2 linked regions of the Prochlorococcus marinus str. MIT 0912 genome follow. The protein of the gene in region 1 interacts with the protein of each later gene in a pairwise test. Links are inferred from orthologs where the notes say so. Each region holds a gene or a part of one and is shown on either strand. Other genes may lie near its edges.

Region 1 (9,826 bases):
AGCCGATATACCTGTTGATACACCAAATTCAGGACCTGCATCGATGCTTACAGTGAATGCTGTTTGGTTTGAATCAGTATTTCTGTCGACCATTAAAGGTAGATCTAATTTGTCTAATCGTTCTCCCTGCATTGCCAGACAAATCAACCCCCTAGCTTCAGTAGCCATGAAATTTATTTGTTGAGGCGTAGCAAATTGAGCCGCACAGATTAAATCTCCTTCGTTTTCTCTTTTTTCATCATCAACTACAACAACACATTCACCGTTCCTAATAGCAGCAAGAGCATCCGCTATATCATCAAATTCAATTTCATAACAATCTTCTGATTTCAACTTATTCCTCGTGTTTGTGGTGAAATGGTTCTTTGCTACTTATTCTCAAATGAATATCTCATCATTCTACGAAATAACATTGATGTTATGGCAATTAGTACGTCGAAACCAGCGAGGATCGCAATTATTGGAGCATCGGGATATGGAGGGCTTCAACTGGTTAAGTTGATTAATGAACATCCAATTTTTGAAATTTCAACTTTAAATGGAGATAGATCAGTTGGTAAAAGCTGGAATGAAATAAATCCTTTTATGAAACTTTTGGGTGATAAAGAGATAACTAAAAGCAATATTGATGAAATCGCTCAAGATTCTGATTATGCAATATTGAGTCTGCCAAACGGTTTGTCATCACAATTAACCCCTTTCTTATTAGAAAAAGGTATTAAAGTACTAGATTTATCAGCTGATTATAGATTTAAATCATTAGATAAATGGAAGGAAGTCTATTCAAAAGAAGCTGCAAAATATCAAAGATATGACTATGAATTATGCGAAGAGGCTATATATGGTTTTTCAGAGGAATTTAGTAATGAAATCTCAAAGTCTAGATTAATTGCTTGTCCAGGTTGCTACCCAACATCATCTCTTAGTGTCCTTATTCCATTTTTAAAACAAGGATTAATTGAAAGTGAGGGAATTATTATTGATGCAAAATCTGGTACATCTGGTGGTGGAAGAAATCCAAGTGAACAACTTTTACTGTCTGAATGCTCTGAATCAATTAAACCTTATGGAGTAATTGGTCATAGGCATAGGGCAGAGATAGAGAGAATTGCTAGCTATTTCGCTGGTCATGAAGTCAACTTGCAATTTACGCCTCATTTGGTTCCAATGGTTAGAGGCATTTTAACTACAGTTTATGCTCGTTTAAGAGATCCTGGATTAACAGCAGAAGACTGCAAAATTGTAATTGAAGCTTTTTATAAGAATCAACCATTTATTGATATTTTGCCTATAGGAACTTATCCGGCTACTAAATGGGTTAAAAATACTAATAAAGTTATGATTTCAGTTGAAGTTGATAAACGTAATGGAAGAATAGTACTAATGAGTGTTATTGATAATCTTCTCAAAGGTCAAGCAGGACAGGCTATACAAAATTTAAATATTATGCACGGACTTAAATCAGATATTGGTCTTCCTAAAATTACTTATTATCCTTGAATTTAGTTCTTAAATTCTTAGCTACCTTTGCTATCGCTAAAGGTAATATTATATGTTCCATGTTTTGAATTCTTTTTTTTAAAGTCTCTTTATTATCATTTTCATTAATAGGTACTGCAGCTTGAATAATTATTAAGCCGGAATCAACTTCTTTTTGAACATAGTGAACTGTACATCCTGTAATAGTTACCCTTTTATCTATTGCCTGCTGTATTGCATCAACGCCTTTAAAAGAAGGTAAAAGTGATGGATGTATATTAATCAGACGGTTTTCAAATTTATTAATTATTTCTTCTCCGACAATTCTCATCCATCCAGCCATAACTACTAGTTCTACCGAAAAATCCTCTAGTTTTTTCATCACCAGCATGTCGTGTTCAAATCTCGATTTACAATCTCTATGATTAATAATTACATAAGGTATTTTGTACTTGATTGCCTTTTTTATTGCTAAACAATTAGGATTATTGACAATTAGTATAGAAATTTCTGCATAAAGTTGTTTAGTTTGAATGGACTTAATGATGTATTCGAAATTTGAGCCATTACCAGAAGCAAGTATACCTAATCTTATTTTTGGTTCGAATAAAGGGCTTATTGAATCTAATGGGCTAATTAGGCTCTGTTCATTTAAATCATAAGATAAATTGTACTTCATATATTCTTTATTATCTTGTTTCATCAAACAATGATTATTTATTACTAAATATATGACCTTTAGAAGAAATAACAATATGTAAATATAAAGACATATTTAATAGTAATGAAAGTTAAATCATCATTTATATTTCCCTGACGTTAGATAAAAATAATTATCAAGCTTATTTACAATCCTATTTGTCAATTACTAAACATTCGCCATTTGAAAACCATTCTTGACTAATATAAATTAAATTAATTTGTTTGACGGTCCTCATTTGAGAATACCTGCTAACAGAACTCATTAAGGAGTATTCTTTTATTAATAATGGCAATAACTAACATCTTCCAGATGAATAACAACGATAAATGGATAAGGTACTGCGACCTTTTATTTAGCGATGATTCATTAGGTTTTTGGCTAGATATAAGCAGAATGGATGTCGAGAAGAGCGATTTTGAAAAATTTAAGGACATTTATTCCAACGCTTTTGATTCTGTAGAAAGTCTAGAGAATGGATCCATAGCAAATATTGATGAAGGTAGGCAAGTTGGACATTACTGGCTTCGAAATCCGAAGATTGCTCCAACTCAAGAAATTTCAGACTCTATCACCAAAGAAATTCAAGACATTTCAAAGTTTGGGGCATCAATATTAAATGGTGAAATAACTAACAGCGTTGGGAAAAAATATACAGATGTTTTTTGGATAGGTATAGGTGGTAGTGGTTTAGGTCCCTTACTTATTAAAGAGTCCTTTAAGAGAGAGTCAATAGGATTGAATCTACATTTTCTAGACAATGTAGATCCCGAGGGCATTTCACATAAATTAAATTCCATTCTTCCTACTATTGAAACTACATTGTTTGTAGTTGTTAGTAAATCAGGTGGCACTCCGGAACCTTTGATAGGAATGGAGCAAGCCATGAAGTTTGTCCAAGATAACAACCAGAATTGGTCATCTCGAGCTATAGCAATTACATCAAAAGGGAGTAAGTTAGATGTCTTAGCCGCTAACGAAAATTGGTTAGATATTTTTGATTTACCTGATTGGGTTGGTGGAAGGACAAGTATTACTGGTGCTGTTGGATTATTACCTGCCGCTCTAATTGGCGCTGACATAAACAAGTTTTTAGATGGAGCATCTCAAATGGATGTTTTAACAAGAGAAAAAGACATTAAAAATAATCCAGCAGCACTTTTATCCTTAGCTTGGTACAAATCAGGAAAAGGAAAAGGGTTAAGAGATATGGTTGTACTTCCTTATAGAGACAGATTAGAAGTTTTTAGTAGATATCTTCAACAACTTGTGATGGAATCCTTAGGCAAGAAGTTAGATAGAGATGGAAATCAAGTTAATCAAGGTATCGCAGTTTATGGAAATAAAGGTTCTACCGATCAGCATGCATATGTGCAGCAATTAAGAGATGGTGTTGACAATTTCTTTGTTAATTTTATTGAGATTCTTCACGATCCATCTGAAATAGTAGAAGTAAAAAATAAACGACCAGGAGACTATTTATCAGGCTTTCTTCAAGGAACTCGATCAGCATTGACTGAAGGTGGAAGACAGAATTTGACAATCACATTTAAATCATTTGATGAATCAAGTCTTGGGGCTTTAATTGCTTTATTTGAGCGAGCAGTAAGTCTATATGCAGAATTGATTAATGTTAATTCTTACAATCAACCCGGTGTTGAAGCTGGGAAAAAAGCAGCTACAAACATTATTAATCTCCAAAAAGAAATTGAAGAACTGTTGGAGGATGGAAAGGAAAGAACTTTAAGTCAAATTAATGATGCATTGTCTACTGACTCAACTGAGTCAATTTATTTAATTCTGAGAAAACTTTCAGAAAATTCTGAACGTTATTCTATGAATGGAAATCAATCAAATCCAGATCAATTAATTATTACGAAAAATTGATTTCTAAATAACTATATTCACTAATTTATTTGGAACAACAATTATTCGTTTTGGTTCTTTTTCATTTATCCATTTCTGAGCTGCCTCACTTTTAATAGCTATATCCCCTAATTCGTCTTTAGATAGATTTTTATTAGCATCTATTGATCCTCTAACTTTTCCATTGATTTGAATCATAAGTTTGAAAGTATCTTGTTCAATTGCACCTTCATCGAATTTTGGCCATGACTGAAGATGAATACTTTGAGTATTTCCGATTGTCTTCCAAAGCTCCTCTGCAATATGAGGAGAAAATGGAGAAGTTATTTTAACTAATATTGAAATTACATAAGTGAGAGTTTCATTATTACAGTTATTTACTATTGAGCTTAGGCCATTCACAGCTTTCATAAGTTCAGAAATTGCTGTATTAAATTGAAGATTGTCCAGATCATCAGTAATTTCTTTGATAGCAATATTAATTATACGTAAAGCCTCTTTATCTTTTGACTTTTTACCTTCTATATTTAATCTAGACTTACACTTTGTTAGTTCTAAAGTATTAATAACAAATTTCCAGAGTCTCTGTATAAATCGATATTGCCCTTCAACATCTGAGTCATCCCATTCTAAATCTTTTTCAGGAGGAGCTTTAAAAAGAATAAACATTCTAGCTGTATCTGCACCATATTTATCTATGACTAATGATGGGTCTACTCCATTATATTTAGACTTTGACATCTTTTCATAGATGATTTCTATTTTTTCTCCAGTAATAGGATCTTTAGGCTCATCAATATCTTTAATTTGATCTTTTGAAAAATATTTATTATTATTTGGATTTTTAAAAGTAATAGCTTGAACCATTCCCTGAGTTAATAGTTTCTTAAAGGGTTCATCAATATTTAATAATCCACAGCTTTTTAGTGCTTTGGTTAAAAATCTTGAATAAAGTAAATGAAGTATTGCGTGCTCAATACCTCCAACGTATTGTTTAACAGGTAGCCATTTATCTATTTCACTTTTTATAAACGGATTTTCCTTATTTTCAGGGTTTATATATCTTAAAAAGTACCAAGATGAACACATAAAAGTGTCCATTGTGTCAGTTTCTCTTTTTGCTTCAATTCCACATTTAGGGCAACAAGTATTTATCCATTCTGTTTTTGTGGTTAAAGGTGATTTTCCTTTACCAGTTAATTTAATATCAACAGGTAGAGAAACAGGAAGATCCTCGTCTGGGACTCTTACCTGTCCACACTTCTTACAATTAATTATCGGAATCGGGCATCCCCAATATCGTTGTCTAGATATAAGCCAATCCCTTAACTTATACGTTATTTTTGGTTTTGCCCAATTAGAATTAGATCCTAATTCAAGTATTTTAGTTTTTGCAATATCAGACTCAATTCCATTAAATGTATTTGAATTGATCATGATTCCCTTATCTACGTACTCAGCATTTAAATAACTTTCATCCTCATCATTATTTGGTCTTATGACATAATTAATTGGTAAATCATATGACTTAGCAAACTTATAATCTCTACTATCATGAGCGGGAACACCCATGACAGCACCAGTGCCATATTCCATAATCACATAATCACCAATCCAAACAGGTATCTCTTTATTATTTGCTGGATTAATTGCATTTACTCCTAAATACATTCCAAGTTTTTTTCTACTATCTGAATTACGTTCTAGATCACTTAGCTTTTCTTGATCTTTTCTAAATTCTTTTAATTGATCAATATCTTTATTGTTTATTAATTGATCAATTAATGGATGATTTGATGCTAAGACAAGATAACTTACTCCATAGACTGTATCGATTCTTGTAGTGAAAGCTGTTATTTTTTGGTTATGATTTTTGATATCAAATGTTATTTCTGCACCTATTGATTTACCAATCCAATTTTTTTGCATAACCCTTACTCTTTCTGGCCAGTCTTTAAGCTTAACTAAATCCTTATTTAGATCTTCGGCAAAACTTGTAATACTTAAAAACCACTGGTTTAATTCCTTTTTCTCAACTTTAGCTCCAGATCTCCAAGATTTACCTTCTGCATCTACTTGTTCATTTGCAAGAACAGTTTGATCAATTGGATCCCAATTTACTGTTGCTTTTTTTTGATAGGCAAGATTATTTTTATGTAATTGATTAAATATATATTGAGTCCATTTATAATAATCTTCTTTGCAAGTAGTAACTTCTTTAGTCCAATCTATTGATAATCCAAGTCGATCTAATTGATCTTTCATCTGTGAAATATTTTTATCTGTCCAGGTAGATGGACTTGTCTCTCTCTCTATTGCTGCATTTTCAGCCGGTAAACCGAAGGCATCCCATCCCATTGGATGAAGAACGTTATAACCTTGCATCCTTTTATATCTAGCCAGTACATCTGTAATGACATAATTCCTCACGTGCCCCATATGTAAAGAACCGGAAGGGTATGGGAACATTGACAAGGCATAAAAGGTGTTGTCTTTGTTTACCTCAGTATTTGTTCTATAGAGCCCTTGATTAGCCCACTCTTTTTGCCAATAAGCTTCTATTTCACGAGGCTCGTAACGCTGGTCAATAATCTCTGAAGTAGTATTATTCAAGGAAGATCTCCTTCAGTAGTTGATTTGCCAATCAGATAATGTTCTCATAAATTGATGCCCAATATGCGAATAGTTCTGAAATTACTACTCAGAATGCTTTATTTTCTAAAAACATAGTTAAACAAAATTTAAATCATGAAAAATAATTTCTCAAAATATCAAGGCCTTGGTAACGATTTTATTATATTTGATGGACGTGGTAATAACTTAGATAATTTATTTACTGTCAATAAAGATAACATTATAGAACATCTATGTAATAGGAACTTTGGCATCGGGGCTGATGGAATTATTCTTATATTAGAGTCTAAAAATAAATGTTTTGTGAAAATGAGGATATTTAATTCTGATGGTTCTGAACCAGAAATGTGTGGCAACGGTATAAGATGTTTGATAGCTTTTTTAAACGACAATAATGAAATTAATGATAAGTCTGAGATACAAATTGAAACTAAGGCCGGTCTGATTATTACCTCTATTAGTGGTAATGAAAATATTAAAGTAAATATGGGTGAACCAATCCTCTCTCCTGATGATATACCTACTAAATTGTTAATGAATAATTTAACAGTTCCTAATGGAAAGATTACAATAAATGATCACATTTTAAATGTATATGCTGCTAGTATGGGTAATCCTCATATGATCGTATTTGTTGATAAAATTGAAAATATACCATTTGAAGAGTGGGGAATGTGCCTTGAAAAACACAATACTTTTCCCCATGATACAAATGTTCACTTTGTTGAATTAATTGATAAGTCAAATATCAAAATCAGAGTATGGGAAAGAGGTTGCGGACCCACACTAGCTTGTGGTACAGGAGCTTGTGCGTGTCTGGTAGTAACATCTAAGCTAGGTAAAACTTTAAATACGGCTAACATTTATTTACCAGGTGGCAAATTAGAAATTGAATGGCCCAATCAAACAGGTCCAGTTTTCATGCAGGGACCTGCCTTAAAAGTATTTAGTGGAGAGATAGATATTTAATGAGTTTTCAATATGAATAATATTTATCTCGATTCATCAGCAACTACTCCGCCACATATAGATGTTATTAATATACAAAAGAATATTCAATCTGAATGCTGGGGAAATCCATCAAGTATCCATAAAGTTGGAGTTATTGCAAGAGAGATTTTGGAAAGGTCTAGATTTTCAATAGCTAATAAATTAAAAGCTTCCGTTGACGAAATTTTCTTCACATCTGGAGCAACTGAGTCAAATTATCTTTCTCTTAAAGTTGTATCTAATAATCTTGATAAAGGAAGACTTGTTATTAGTAGCGTTGAACACCCTTCTATTAACTTAATAGCCAATCAATTGCTTAATGATGGCTGGGATATTAAATACTGGCCTGTAAATCGTTATGGAATTATTGATCTAGATTTGTTGGAGGAAATGTTAGCTCCTCCAACAAAATTGGTTTCGATAATCTGGGGCCAAAGTGAGATTGGGTCCGTTCAGCCCATAAATCTCATAGGTATGGAATGTAAAAAACGAAACATATTTTTTCATACTGATGCTACACAGGTCCTCCCTAGCGGTCTTATTGATTGGAGTAAATTAAATGTTGATATGCTTAGTGCCTCTGCGCATAAACTTCAAGGCCCTAAAGGTGTTGGATTATTAATGTTGCGAAGTGGCGTTCGAGATTTATTACTGAACGATCCTTCATATGGATTTAAGAATGGCTCTATAAGATCTGGTACTGAATCAGTTCCCCTTATTGCAGGTTTTTCGACAGCAATTGACCTACTAAATGAATATATAGAAGTTACTGATAATCAAACTTTATTTCCTGAGAATAATGTTTCCAAAATGACTTCTCTTTTAAAAAAAAATCTTGTTAAAAATAAACAACTTACTTTTATTGGTCCTCATAAAGAACGACTGCCGAATAATCTTTCATTTCTTTGTCATACAAAATCAATGATTCCAATAAGAGGTCGAGAAATTGTTCGACTATTGTCACAACATGGCGTTTATATAAGTAGTGGCAGTGCATGCTCATCATCTAGTCAAGGACCAAATCCCATACTGGTAGCAATTAATGTTGATAAATCACTTCAAGAATCTGGATTAAGAATATCTATTGGTCCTTGGATTTCAAATGATGATATTAACTCGGTTTCAAATATAATATATGAATCATTGCAATCTTTAGAACTTAAAAAACAATGATCATCATATGAAGAATAAGCTACCCTCAGATCTTAGAGAAGCAGAATCAAATGTATATGAATCAATTCAAAGTTATTTTTTAACTAATTCTGAACAATCTTTTCTTTCTATCAATCTTAAATTTGAAGGTTTAAGAATTAATCCAATAATTTTTCGTTTATCTAATAAACTAACTGAAATTAAATTTGATAATATTTTATTGTGGGCTGATGCTGGTGGAGCGGCTCTTGCTAAAAGAGATAATCCAGAATTGGCCAATAAGATTTTTACATTTAAGGAGTTTATTAATTCTACAGATTCGTTAAATTCAGTCTTATTAGTCTGTTCTCCTCAACCATATGATATCGAGATGTTTGAGCAAGTATGTTCTCATACTAACTCTACCGTAATTATGATTAATGGTAAGTTGGAAGATCCAATAGTAGGAATCGGAAGTGTCGGTAGGGAAATGAGAAAAAGATTTGCTGAAAAATGGAAAGTACTTTATTTTATTCAACCATTATCTTTGGGCGCATTATTAAAACGATTTCCTAATGATTGGGAGCTTTTTAAATTAAATCCTAATGGATATTCTTATGTTAAATCATTTGATAAACGTCCTGATGACGAGACTATTATTCTAAACTTATAAATTTATGATCAAAAAAATATATATTTATATTGGCTTGATTTTATTATTAGTAAATATAGTTAATGGTAATTTATTTTCATTATTCTCATACATAAGACAAAGGGACAATATTAAAAAGATAAGTCCTGAAAAATTTAATATATGTAAATCTTTGCAAAATAAGTTGGAGGATTATACTTTTAACTTTAATTCCAATATTAGTGTAAGTGTCTTAGACGATTCTGGGGATTTTATTGTAGATATTAATGGAAAAATACCTAGGATACCTGCCTCTAATCAGAAGATTCTGTCTAGTGCTTTTTCTTTAGATAAATTAGGGCCTTCTTATACTCTTAATACATCATTAAAAGAAT
Region 2 (9,673 bases), 950 kb from region 1 along the record:
CATCGCTTTATCTCAATTAAGTAGAGGGGTGGAATCAAGAACCAATAAAAGACCAATGCTAAGCGATCTACGAGAATCTGGGTCAATAGAACAAGATGCGGACTTGGTTCTAATGATTTATAGGGATGAGTATTACAATCCAGAAACTACTGATAGAGGCATTACAGAAGTTATCGTGACAAAACACCGAAATGGGCCAGTTGGAACAGTTAAATTACTTTTTGAACCCCAATTCACTAGATTTAGAAATCTTGCTGCTTAATTGTTCGAGAATTAAAGTCCTAATGCTTAATAGATGATTACTAAACAATCTTCAAATGAAAGTTTTGACGTAATCGTTGTCGGAGGTGGTCATGCAGGCTGCGAGGCTGCGCTGACTTCAGCAAGATTAGGTTTGAATACTGCTTTATTTACACTTAATTTAGATCGAATTGCATGGCAACCTTGTAACCCAGCTGTCGGGGGTCCAGCTAAAAGTCAATTAGTTCATGAAGTTGATGCCTTAGGCGGAATAATTGGAAAATTAGCAGATTTAACTGCTCTTCAAAAAAGGGTCCTTAACGCAAGCAGAGGTCCTGCAGTGAGAGCATTGAGAGCACAAACAGATAAGCGATTATATGCACATGAAATGCTAAAAATCCTTCAAAACACCCCTAATTTAAAGATTAGAGAGGCAATGGTTACTGGACTAGAAATCGAACATTATCCCAATCAGATTGAAAACAATACACGAGACATGAAAGAGAGAATTGGATTTATAAAGGGAGTTAAAACCTATTTTGGAAGCGTTTTTCAAGCCAAAGCAGTTGTACTTACAACAGGAACCTTTTTAGGAGGAAGAATTTGGATTGGGAATCAATCTATGAGTGCAGGTCGAGCAGGTGAGCAAGCCTCTGAGGGCTTAACTGAAGAATTGCAAAAGTTAGGCTTTACTACTGATCGTTTAAAAACAGGAACCCCTGCACGCGTCGATAGACGAACTATTGATCTTGACTGCCTAGATGAGCAATTGAGCGATGCTTCAGATAAATTCTTTTCTTTTGATCCTCTGTCGTGGAAAAGTGGAGAACAAATGAGTTGCCATATCACTCGAACAACACAAGAAACTCACCAACTTATTAAAAACAATCTTCATTTAACACCTATTTATGGAGGTTTTATTGATAGTAAAGGTCCCAGATATTGTCCATCTATTGAAGATAAAATTGTACGTTTTGCTGATAAAGATTCACACCAAATCTTCTTGGAACCCGAAGGTAGAGATACTCCAGAAATGTATGTACAAGGTTTTTCAACTGGACTTCCCGAAAACTTACAATTAGAACTTTTAAGGACTCTACCAGGCTTAGCAAAATGCGTAATGCTTAGACCTGCTTATGCAGTTGAATATGACTACATTCCAGCAACACAATTAGAAGCGACATTAGAGACAAAAAGAATAAGTGGCTTATATAGTGCAGGTCAACTAAATGGAACAACAGGATATGAAGAAGCTGCTGCTCAAGGTTTAGTAGCAGGTTTAAATGCTGCAAGATTGGTCAACAAAAAAGAAGGAATTATTTTTGAAAGAGAAAGTAGTTATATAGGAACTATGATTGACGATTTAGTTACAAAAGATCTAAAAGAACCATATAGAGTATTAACTAGTAGAAGTGAGTATAGATTAATCCTAAGGGGTGATAATGCTGATAGGAGGTTGACTCCACTAGGTTATAAATTAGGTTTAATTGATGAAAGAAGATGGAAAATATTTAATGCTAAGCAACAATTAATCACTCAAGAGAAAGAAAGACTAGAGAAAGAGCGAATTAAAGAAAGTGATCAGTGTGCAAAGAAGATATATTCTACAACTGGAACGCCGATAAAAGGATCATTAACCCTAGCAAATTTTCTTAGAAGAACAAATATTCACTATAAAGACTTAATTAAGTATAATTTAACAACTCAAAGTATTCCTTTAGATGTTGAAGAAGGAGTTGAGATAGATATTAAATATAGTGGTTATTTAGAAAGACAAAAATCTCAAATAAATCAAATAAAACAGCAAAGTAAAAAGTTATTACCAAAAAATTTAAACTACAATAATATAGAAACACTATCTAAAGAAGCGAGGGAAAAATTAACCATTTCTCAGCCCAAAAGCCTTGGACATGCTGCTCAACTTCCAGGCGTGAGCAAAGCTGATCTAACTGCACTTCTCGTTTGGTTGAAAATCGAGCAAATGAAAAAAGATGAAAGAAAAGACTCACTTCAAATAACAAATTAATAATAGTGAATTCACGTCAATCTCAATTACCCTCGCCTGAAGTGATTTGGAAAGCATCGAAAGAAAGTGTTCTTTCAGGAAGAGGGAATTATAAGCTTTCTGGAGCTTGGCAGTTAATGCTATTGGGTGACGGCAGCCCAACAAGACATCTCAAGCTCTTAACAGGTCATGAAGTTGCCATAAAAGTTATTTCTATGGCAATGGAAAATAATAATGAAATTGGTGTACCAGAAGAAGTCAATGAGTTAGAACCACCCTTAATACGAAGACAAGTTTGGCTGACATGCGGAGACTTAACCCTGGCATGGGCTGAAAGCTGGTGGAATTATCAAGAAGCAGAAACACATCTGCGCAACAAGGATCAACCTATCTGGAAAAGCCTCACACAAGGTCGCTCAGAACTTTTCAGAGAGGTAGATGGATTGAGTTTAGTCAATGCCAATTGGCTGAAATTAGAATTCAATGAAGAAGGTCCTTTTTGGAGCAGGCATTACCGATTTTTTCGTCAACAAAAAGAATTAACAGTAATCAGAGAAGTTTTTAGCCCAAAGTTAGAAAAATGGCTAGGACCAATACCAAGGAAGGCTTTTTGAGAAAATCAGTACTTTCTTCGACTAGATCTTGGTATGTTTTTTCTTTTTTGAGGAGTTCGTTCATCTAGAAAAGAATCGTTGAAATCCGGTGCATTTTGCTTAATTAAATTATCTTTTCTTTCCCACTTATTTAATTTAAAAGATTGATCATCTGGCCATTCATCCAGTTCATCTGAATTATTTCTCCTTTCTTCAATCTGAGGTGGTAAAGCTTTAGGGGCTCTTAAGGAAATCGCACTTAAGGGTCTTTTTATATTGTTTATGCTTTCCTGAAACGGTTCATCATCTAAATCTGCATTATCCAACCAATCGTCATCATCCTCAAAAAACCAATCAATTTTCTCTTCCATCCAACGACCAACTTTTTCGAAATTTGGCGAAGTATCTTGATCTTGCCACCCTCGCCTTCTTTGACCAGGGCGATTACCTGCAACACCATCTACAACCTGTTTTCCAGTTTGTATCCACTTATCCATTCTGCGATCAAGGGGTGCTCGAGATCGCTGACGAATTTGATTACGATTTTTATATGAGCTCATCTTTTAAATTTAACGCTTTCAAAGCAACAAGTGAATCTCCGTAAAGATGAAATTATTCAAGAATTCAAATAAAAGCTCATTAAAAAAGATTATTTATTACTTATTGAAAAAAGTTGAAATTCAAGTACGCATTTTTGATCCCATCGCCCTCCAAAATAATTATTACAACAACTGCGACAGGCAGCGCCTTTAACAATTCGTTGATAACTAAAACTTTTTTTACAAGAAGGGCAAGTTGCCACCCATTTGGGAATTCGTTTTGAGATTGGGAACGAGTGTCGAATTGTTACTTGAAAATCAGTTTGAACAGAATTGATCTCTGCCATACGTTTATGAAAATGAGGCCCGTGAGCCTCTTCAACTTTCAGGACAAGATCTATCCAGGCATGAATCATTTCGTGGCACAAGGTACTCTTCAATGCCTTTTGGGGAAGATTCTCCAATACCGGTCTAGACAGTATTATTTCACTAGCTTTAACTCCTAAGAAATTCGTTTTACTTCTATAGATCCCAGCCGTAGTGCGCATGCGGCCATCACTCCAACGAACAGAGACTCTTGGAACTCCATTCTCGAACAAAGAGTTCTGAAAATATTGCCTGTTTAATTCAATAAATAATGGTAAAACAGGTATTAAAGACATTGATGTCGAGAGCTCATTAGCATTATTATTCCGATAACATTCTGTCTGACTATCAATAACAAACAAGCTAATCTAATGGCTAATAAGTCAGAATCTTTAACTAAACGGAATTAAAAAAATGGATAGTGCTCTTATCAAAGCAATTGGATTAAAAGCTCTCTTGGTTGGAGTTGGCGCACTTCTCCTTTTTTGGACATTTAACGCAATTAAGCTCGTTATAAGTGCTAGAGGCATAAATCCTCTTGTGAAAAAGTTTTTTGATCAGATTGCAGCTGGACGAATAGATGGAGCCTATAGACTTACCACAAAAGCTTATAAAACACATGTCAATAGACAAGACTTCATCAAATTTTTGGGTAGCTTGCAATTAAATCGATATAGAAACTTGAAGTCAGGGCGTCCAAGGATAGAAGACAATCAAATAATGCTCACACTAAGTTTGAAATCAGAAGATAAGAAAAATGAAATGCCGCTGGACTTCACTTTTATAAAAATCAACGAAAATTGGCAAATAGATCGTATTGCGAAAGCAAATACATAATGAAGCTAAATGTAAGAAGTGAATTCAAACTTGAATCAACATTTTGAACGTGCAAAAGAGCTTAGAGCTTTACTCAATAAAGCAAATTACTCCTACTATGTATTAGATGCACCAGAGATAGATGACGCTGTTTATGATCAACTATATCGAGAATTAATTGATATTGAAAATATCCACCCGTCTTTAATTACTGATGATAGCCCTTCCCAAAGATTAGGAGGAATTCCTTCTAAAGGATTCAAAAATATTGAGCACAATATTCCTCTTTTAAGCCTAGACAATGCTTTTAACATAAATGAATTAGAAGCATGGTACGCAAGGACCAGAAAATTAATAAGTTCAGAAAATAAAAATGTTAAGAAAGTTGATAATCCAGAACTAATATGTGAATTAAAAATAGATGGAAACGCTATTTCACTAAGATATGAAAATGGAATTTTAACTAGAGCAGCAACTCGTGGAGATGGAAAAAGTGGAGAAGATATCACTACTAATATCAGAACAATTTCTACAATTCCTTTACGTTTATTATTAAAAAATCCACCTTCTTGGATTGAAATTAGAGGAGAAGCATTCATGCCTAATAATATATTTGATAAAATCAATATTGAGAGAAAAAATACTGATCAACCACTCTTCGCAAATCCTAGAAACTCTTGTGCAGGAACATTAAGACAATTAGATCCCAAAATAGTTGCATCTAGAAAACTTGACTTCTTCGCATATAGTCTTTATTTACCAGAAAATTGGGAGCCAAATGATAGCAATTTGAAAAAACCAAATTCTCAATCTGAATCACTTGAGTTTTTAAAAAGTATTGGTTTTAAAGTTAATACTACTTATGAAACAAAAAAAAACTTAAATGAAGCGAATGCCTATTACAAGTATTGGGAAATTGAAAAAGATTCTTTAGATTATCCCACTGATGGAATAGTAGTAAAAATAGATAAATTTGATATACAAAACATCCTAGGATCTACACATAAAGCTCCAAGATGGGCCATAGCTGTTAAATATCCGGCAGAAGAGAAAGCGACTAAGTTAAAACAATTAATTTTCCAAGTAGGTCGCTCTGGTGCTGTTACACCAGTAGCAGAGTTTGAATCTATTGAGCTTGCAGGAACATCTGTGAATCGTGCAACTCTTCATAATGCAAACAGACTTGCATCTTTAGATCTTCATTATGATGACACCATAATTGTGCGAAAAGCTGGCGAAATAATTCCTGAAGTTATTAGAGTTATAAAAGAATTTAGAACAGTTGATGCAAAATTAGTAAAATTTCCTCAAAACTGTCCAGCATGTGACTCCGAGTTAATTCAAGAAGAGAACGAAGCAATAACGAAATGCATTAATTCTATATGCCCAGCAAAATTAAAAGGTCTTTTGCGTCATTGGGTCAGTAAAGGGTCAATGAAGATAGAAGGATTAGGTGAAAAGATTATTAATCAATTAGTCAATGAAGGATATGTAAAGTCAATCGCAGATTTATACAAACTTGAAATTAATTCTCTTTTAAAACTTGAAAGATTTGGTGAAAAATCTGCAAAGAATTTACTAATAGAAATTAACGAATCTAAAAACAAAAATTGGCACAAACAGCTCTACGGTTTAGGGATACCTCACATAGGAGAAGCGAATGCTAAGTCTCTTTCAACAAACTTTCATAGTATCGAGGAACTTAATACTATTGCGAAGGAGGCACCTGAAAATATATCCAATATTTATGGATTCGGAAATGAGATGAAAGATGCAATAATTAAGTGGTTTGATGATTCGAATAATCAAACTTTAATTAAAGAATTAAAAGCAATTGGATTTTCTCTAAAAGAGAATTCAGAGTCAAACTACAATTCAAACCAATCCAATATTTTTCATGGTAAAGTTTTTGTCTTAACAGGAACTTTAGATTCGCTTACAAGAGATGAAGCAAAAGAATTAATAGAAAGTGCTGGAGGAAAAGTCAGCTCTTCAATTAGTAAAAAAACTGATTTCTTATTATCAGGAGAAAAAGCGGGGAGTAAATTAAAAAAAGCAGAAGAGCTTGGAGTAAAAATAATTAACGAAACTGAATTTAAGCTATTATTATAAAAATGATTAGAATTTAAAAATGGATAAGAATCTAATCTTTTCTTTAATCAAAACAGAATGTGGACGCGCAAAATATGAAATCCTTGCTTCTAAAAAAGGTATCTTTAATCGCATAAGACTTTATTGGTTTATCGTATTTGCAGCGATTGAAGATTGGAAGTTAAAAGCTGATGATTAATCTAATGATTGAGAATCCTGATTGAGTTTTCTTGTTGAACGTAAAACTAAAATAACAACTAAAATAGTCGCTAAAATACTAATTAAGCTCCAAATAAATGAACTAGTATCAGATCTTCCTGAGAGTACTGCACCAAAATTTGAAACTTTGAGTGCTAAGGAACCTAAGCTGCAATATAAAATTGTGCCAGGTAATATACCAATCATTCCAAGACTAAAATCACGAACTTTTACCTCACTCAAGCCATATGTAAAATTAAGTAAGCCAAATGGAAAAAGAGGAGAAAGTCTTGTGAGAAGAATGACTTTGAGACCCTCACGTTTAACAGCTTTCTCCATTATTTGAACTTTTGGAAAATTAGAGACCTTTTTTCGAGCCCATTCTTTTAAAAAAGTTCTCCCTAAATAAAAAGTTAGATGAGCTCCAATAAAAGCTCCCACAAAAACCACCGAACTTCCAAGCCAGGTGCCATAAAGGAAGCCAGACAACATGGAAAGCCATGAGCCTGGCAACAAACAAGACACCCAAAAAACATACACCAAAGCAAAAACCAAAATTCCAAAAGGGCTACTTAAAAAAGGAATTAAATTATTAACCAGAGTTTCTAAGTTGTTAGACATAGTTAAGAGAGTTCAATCCAATCCCATTAGACGCTCTTTGACTAGACGGACTTGCGCTTCTGACTCCGTTAAGTTTGCTCTGCATTCCTCAACAACCTCTTTAGGCGCTTTATCAACAAAATTTTTATTTGCTAGACGTCCAGAGAGACTTTCTATTTCCTTTTGTGCTTTATTTAAATCTTTTTCAAGCCTTGATCGTAAAGAAGCTATATCTATCAATCCTTCAATAGGAAGAACCACTTCTAGCTCTCCACTTACACCGGCTAAAGCTTTCATAGAAGGTAATGATTTTGCTTCCTCAGGAGATAATATTTGGACTTCCTTAGCCTTAGTCAAAACAGCAATATCATTGATTGATGTTTTTAGAGTATTTTGCAAAACCTCCTTACCAGAGACCAACATGACAGGAACTTTTTGAGAGGGTTTCAACCCAGCAACCGCTCTTAGATTGCGAATCAATCTGATAGATGCAAATAAATCAGAGAAAGAACTCTCTAAATCAATATTCAAGTCTTGTTCATTTAATTTTGGCCAAGGCTGCAAAGCTAGAAATTGATCCTCAGCTAAACCAGTTAATCCATGCCAAAGCTCCTCTGTTAAATGAGGCATTAGAGGATGAAGCATAATCAAAAGATCACTTAACACTTTGTATAAGATACTTTTCGCTATTTTTTGATCTAATAATTCATCAGGAGAAAAATTTTCTGAAGTATTCAATCGACGTTTGATTAGTTCTAAATACCAGTCACAAAAATCATTCCAAGCAAATTCATATAATCCCTTAGCTGCCTCTCCTAAAGCATAATTTTCATATCGATTAATAGTCTCACGATTGACTCGAGCAAGTCTTGATAAAATCCACTTGTCTGCTAATTGCAACTTCGATAAATCATATTTCTCCAAATTTTCAAAATCTTGACCCTCAAGATTGATAAGAGCAAATCTAGTTGCATTCCAAAGCTTATTAGCAAAATTTCTAGAGGCCTCAACCGTTGCTGAAGTTTGATTTTTACGATCAAAGTCAAGACGTATATCTTGTCCAGCACCGGCAACTTCACGAACAAGAGCAAACCTCAAAGCATCTGTTCCATATCTTTCTATTAGTAATAAAGGATCAATACCATTTCCTGCACTCTTACTCATCTTTCGATTCTGCTCATCTCTAACAAGTCCATGTATATAAACGTCAGAAAATGGCATCCTCTCCGTAAAGACTCCAGCCATCATTGTCATTCTTGCTACCCAAAAGAAAATAATGTCAAAGCCAGTAACTAGGGTATTGGTGGGATACCAACATTGAAAATCAGGATGAGTTTCATCAGGCCAACCTAATGTGGAGAAAGGCCATAATCCGCTAGAGAACCATGTATCTAGAACATCTTCATCTTGCTCAATTTTGACTGAATCTCCATATTTTTCACGTGCTAATTTCTTAGCTTCATCTTCTGTTCTAGCGACAATATATGGTGTTTCATTAACAACTTTATTATCTGTTTGACTAATCACAAACCAAGCCGGAATGCGATGTCCCCACCATAATTGTCTACTAATACACCAATCTCTGATATCAGTTAACCAATCTCGATAAACTTTTGACCATCTATTAGGAATAAATTTTGGTTGTCCTTTCTCAAAAAATTCAGAACAACTATTTGCTAAAGGATCCATTTTGACAAACCACTGAGTTGACAACAATGGCTCTACTGGTACTTTCCCTCTGTCAGAAAAAGGGACACTATGTTTATAAGCTTCTATTTTCGTTAAAAGACCAATCTCCTTTAAAGAATCAATAACAGCTTCACGAGCCTCAAAACGATCCAAGCCTTCAAATTGACCTGCATTGTGATTCATTGTTCCTTTTTTAGTCATGACTGTTATTTGAGGTAAGTCATGTCTCTGACCTATCTCAAAATCATTAGGATCATGAGCTGGAGTAACTTTGACACATCCAGTTCCAAAATCTTTATCTACATGAGGGTCTCCAATAATGGGAATAGTTCTGCCAACGAGAGGCAAAGTAATTTGCTCCCCTATAAGATCTTTATACCTTTCATCTGATGGATTCACAGCAACTGCGACATCACCAAGCATCGTCTCAGGACGTGTAGTCGCTACTTCTAAGTAACGAATTTGTTTCGCACTTGATACAGATGATGTGACTAACGGATATCGAAAATGCCATAGATGTCCATCTACTTCTTTCA

Evidence for each region.
Region 2: the proteins of leuS (region 1) and ligA interact in binary tests that used the Escherichia coli proteins (3 or more experiments, as listed by UniProt). The link is inferred for Prochlorococcus marinus str. MIT 0912 from one-to-one orthologs.

Annotation. Positions count from the first base shown.
Region 1 is NZ_CP114783.1:308,853-318,678, forward strand. Bases 3,865-7,014 are described here. They hold leuS (leucine--tRNA ligase), read right to left. Parts: upstream 6,659-7,014; coding sequence 4,070-6,658; downstream 3,865-4,069. Other genes in these bases: O5640_RS01660 (glucose-6-phosphate isomerase), read left to right, coding at 3,865-4,066; dapF (diaminopimelate epimerase), read left to right, coding at 6,794-7,014. Also shown: ribBA (bifunctional 3,4-dihydroxy-2-butanone-4-phosphate synthase/GTP cyclohydrolase II), read right to left, coding at 1-333; argC (N-acetyl-gamma-glutamyl-phosphate reductase), read left to right, coding at 421-1,500; purN (phosphoribosylglycinamide formyltransferase), read right to left, coding at 1,484-2,182; more of O5640_RS01660, read left to right, coding at 2,468-3,864; more of dapF, read left to right, coding at 7,015-7,648; O5640_RS01675 (cysteine desulfurase family protein), read left to right, coding at 7,661-8,842; O5640_RS01680 (DUF1995 family protein), read left to right, coding at 8,850-9,473; O5640_RS01685 (D-alanyl-D-alanine carboxypeptidase), read left to right, coding at 9,478-9,826.
Region 2 is NZ_CP114783.1:1,254,041-1,263,713, forward strand. What follows is about bases 4,138-7,134. They hold ligA (NAD-dependent DNA ligase LigA), read left to right. Parts: upstream 4,138-4,598; coding sequence 4,599-6,671; downstream 6,672-7,134. Other genes in these bases: O5640_RS07365 (hypothetical protein), read left to right, coding at 4,158-4,580; O5640_RS07375 (hypothetical protein), read left to right, coding at 6,691-6,849; O5640_RS07380 (TVP38/TMEM64 family protein), read right to left, coding at 6,846-7,134. In the rest of the region: dnaB (replicative DNA helicase), read left to right, coding at 1-262; tRNA uridine-5-carboxymethylaminomethyl(34) synthesis enzyme MnmG, read left to right, coding at 296-2,266; O5640_RS07350 (chorismate lyase), read left to right, coding at 2,272-2,859; O5640_RS07355 (RNA helicase), read right to left, coding at 2,865-3,398; O5640_RS07360 (SprT family zinc-dependent metalloprotease), read right to left, coding at 3,488-4,039; more of O5640_RS07380, read right to left, coding at 7,135-7,469; O5640_RS07385 (valine--tRNA ligase), read right to left, coding at 7,482-9,673. UniProt on the Escherichia coli protein: DNA ligase that catalyzes the formation of phosphodiester linkages between 5'-phosphoryl and 3'-hydroxyl groups in double-stranded DNA using NAD as a coenzyme and as the energy source for the reaction.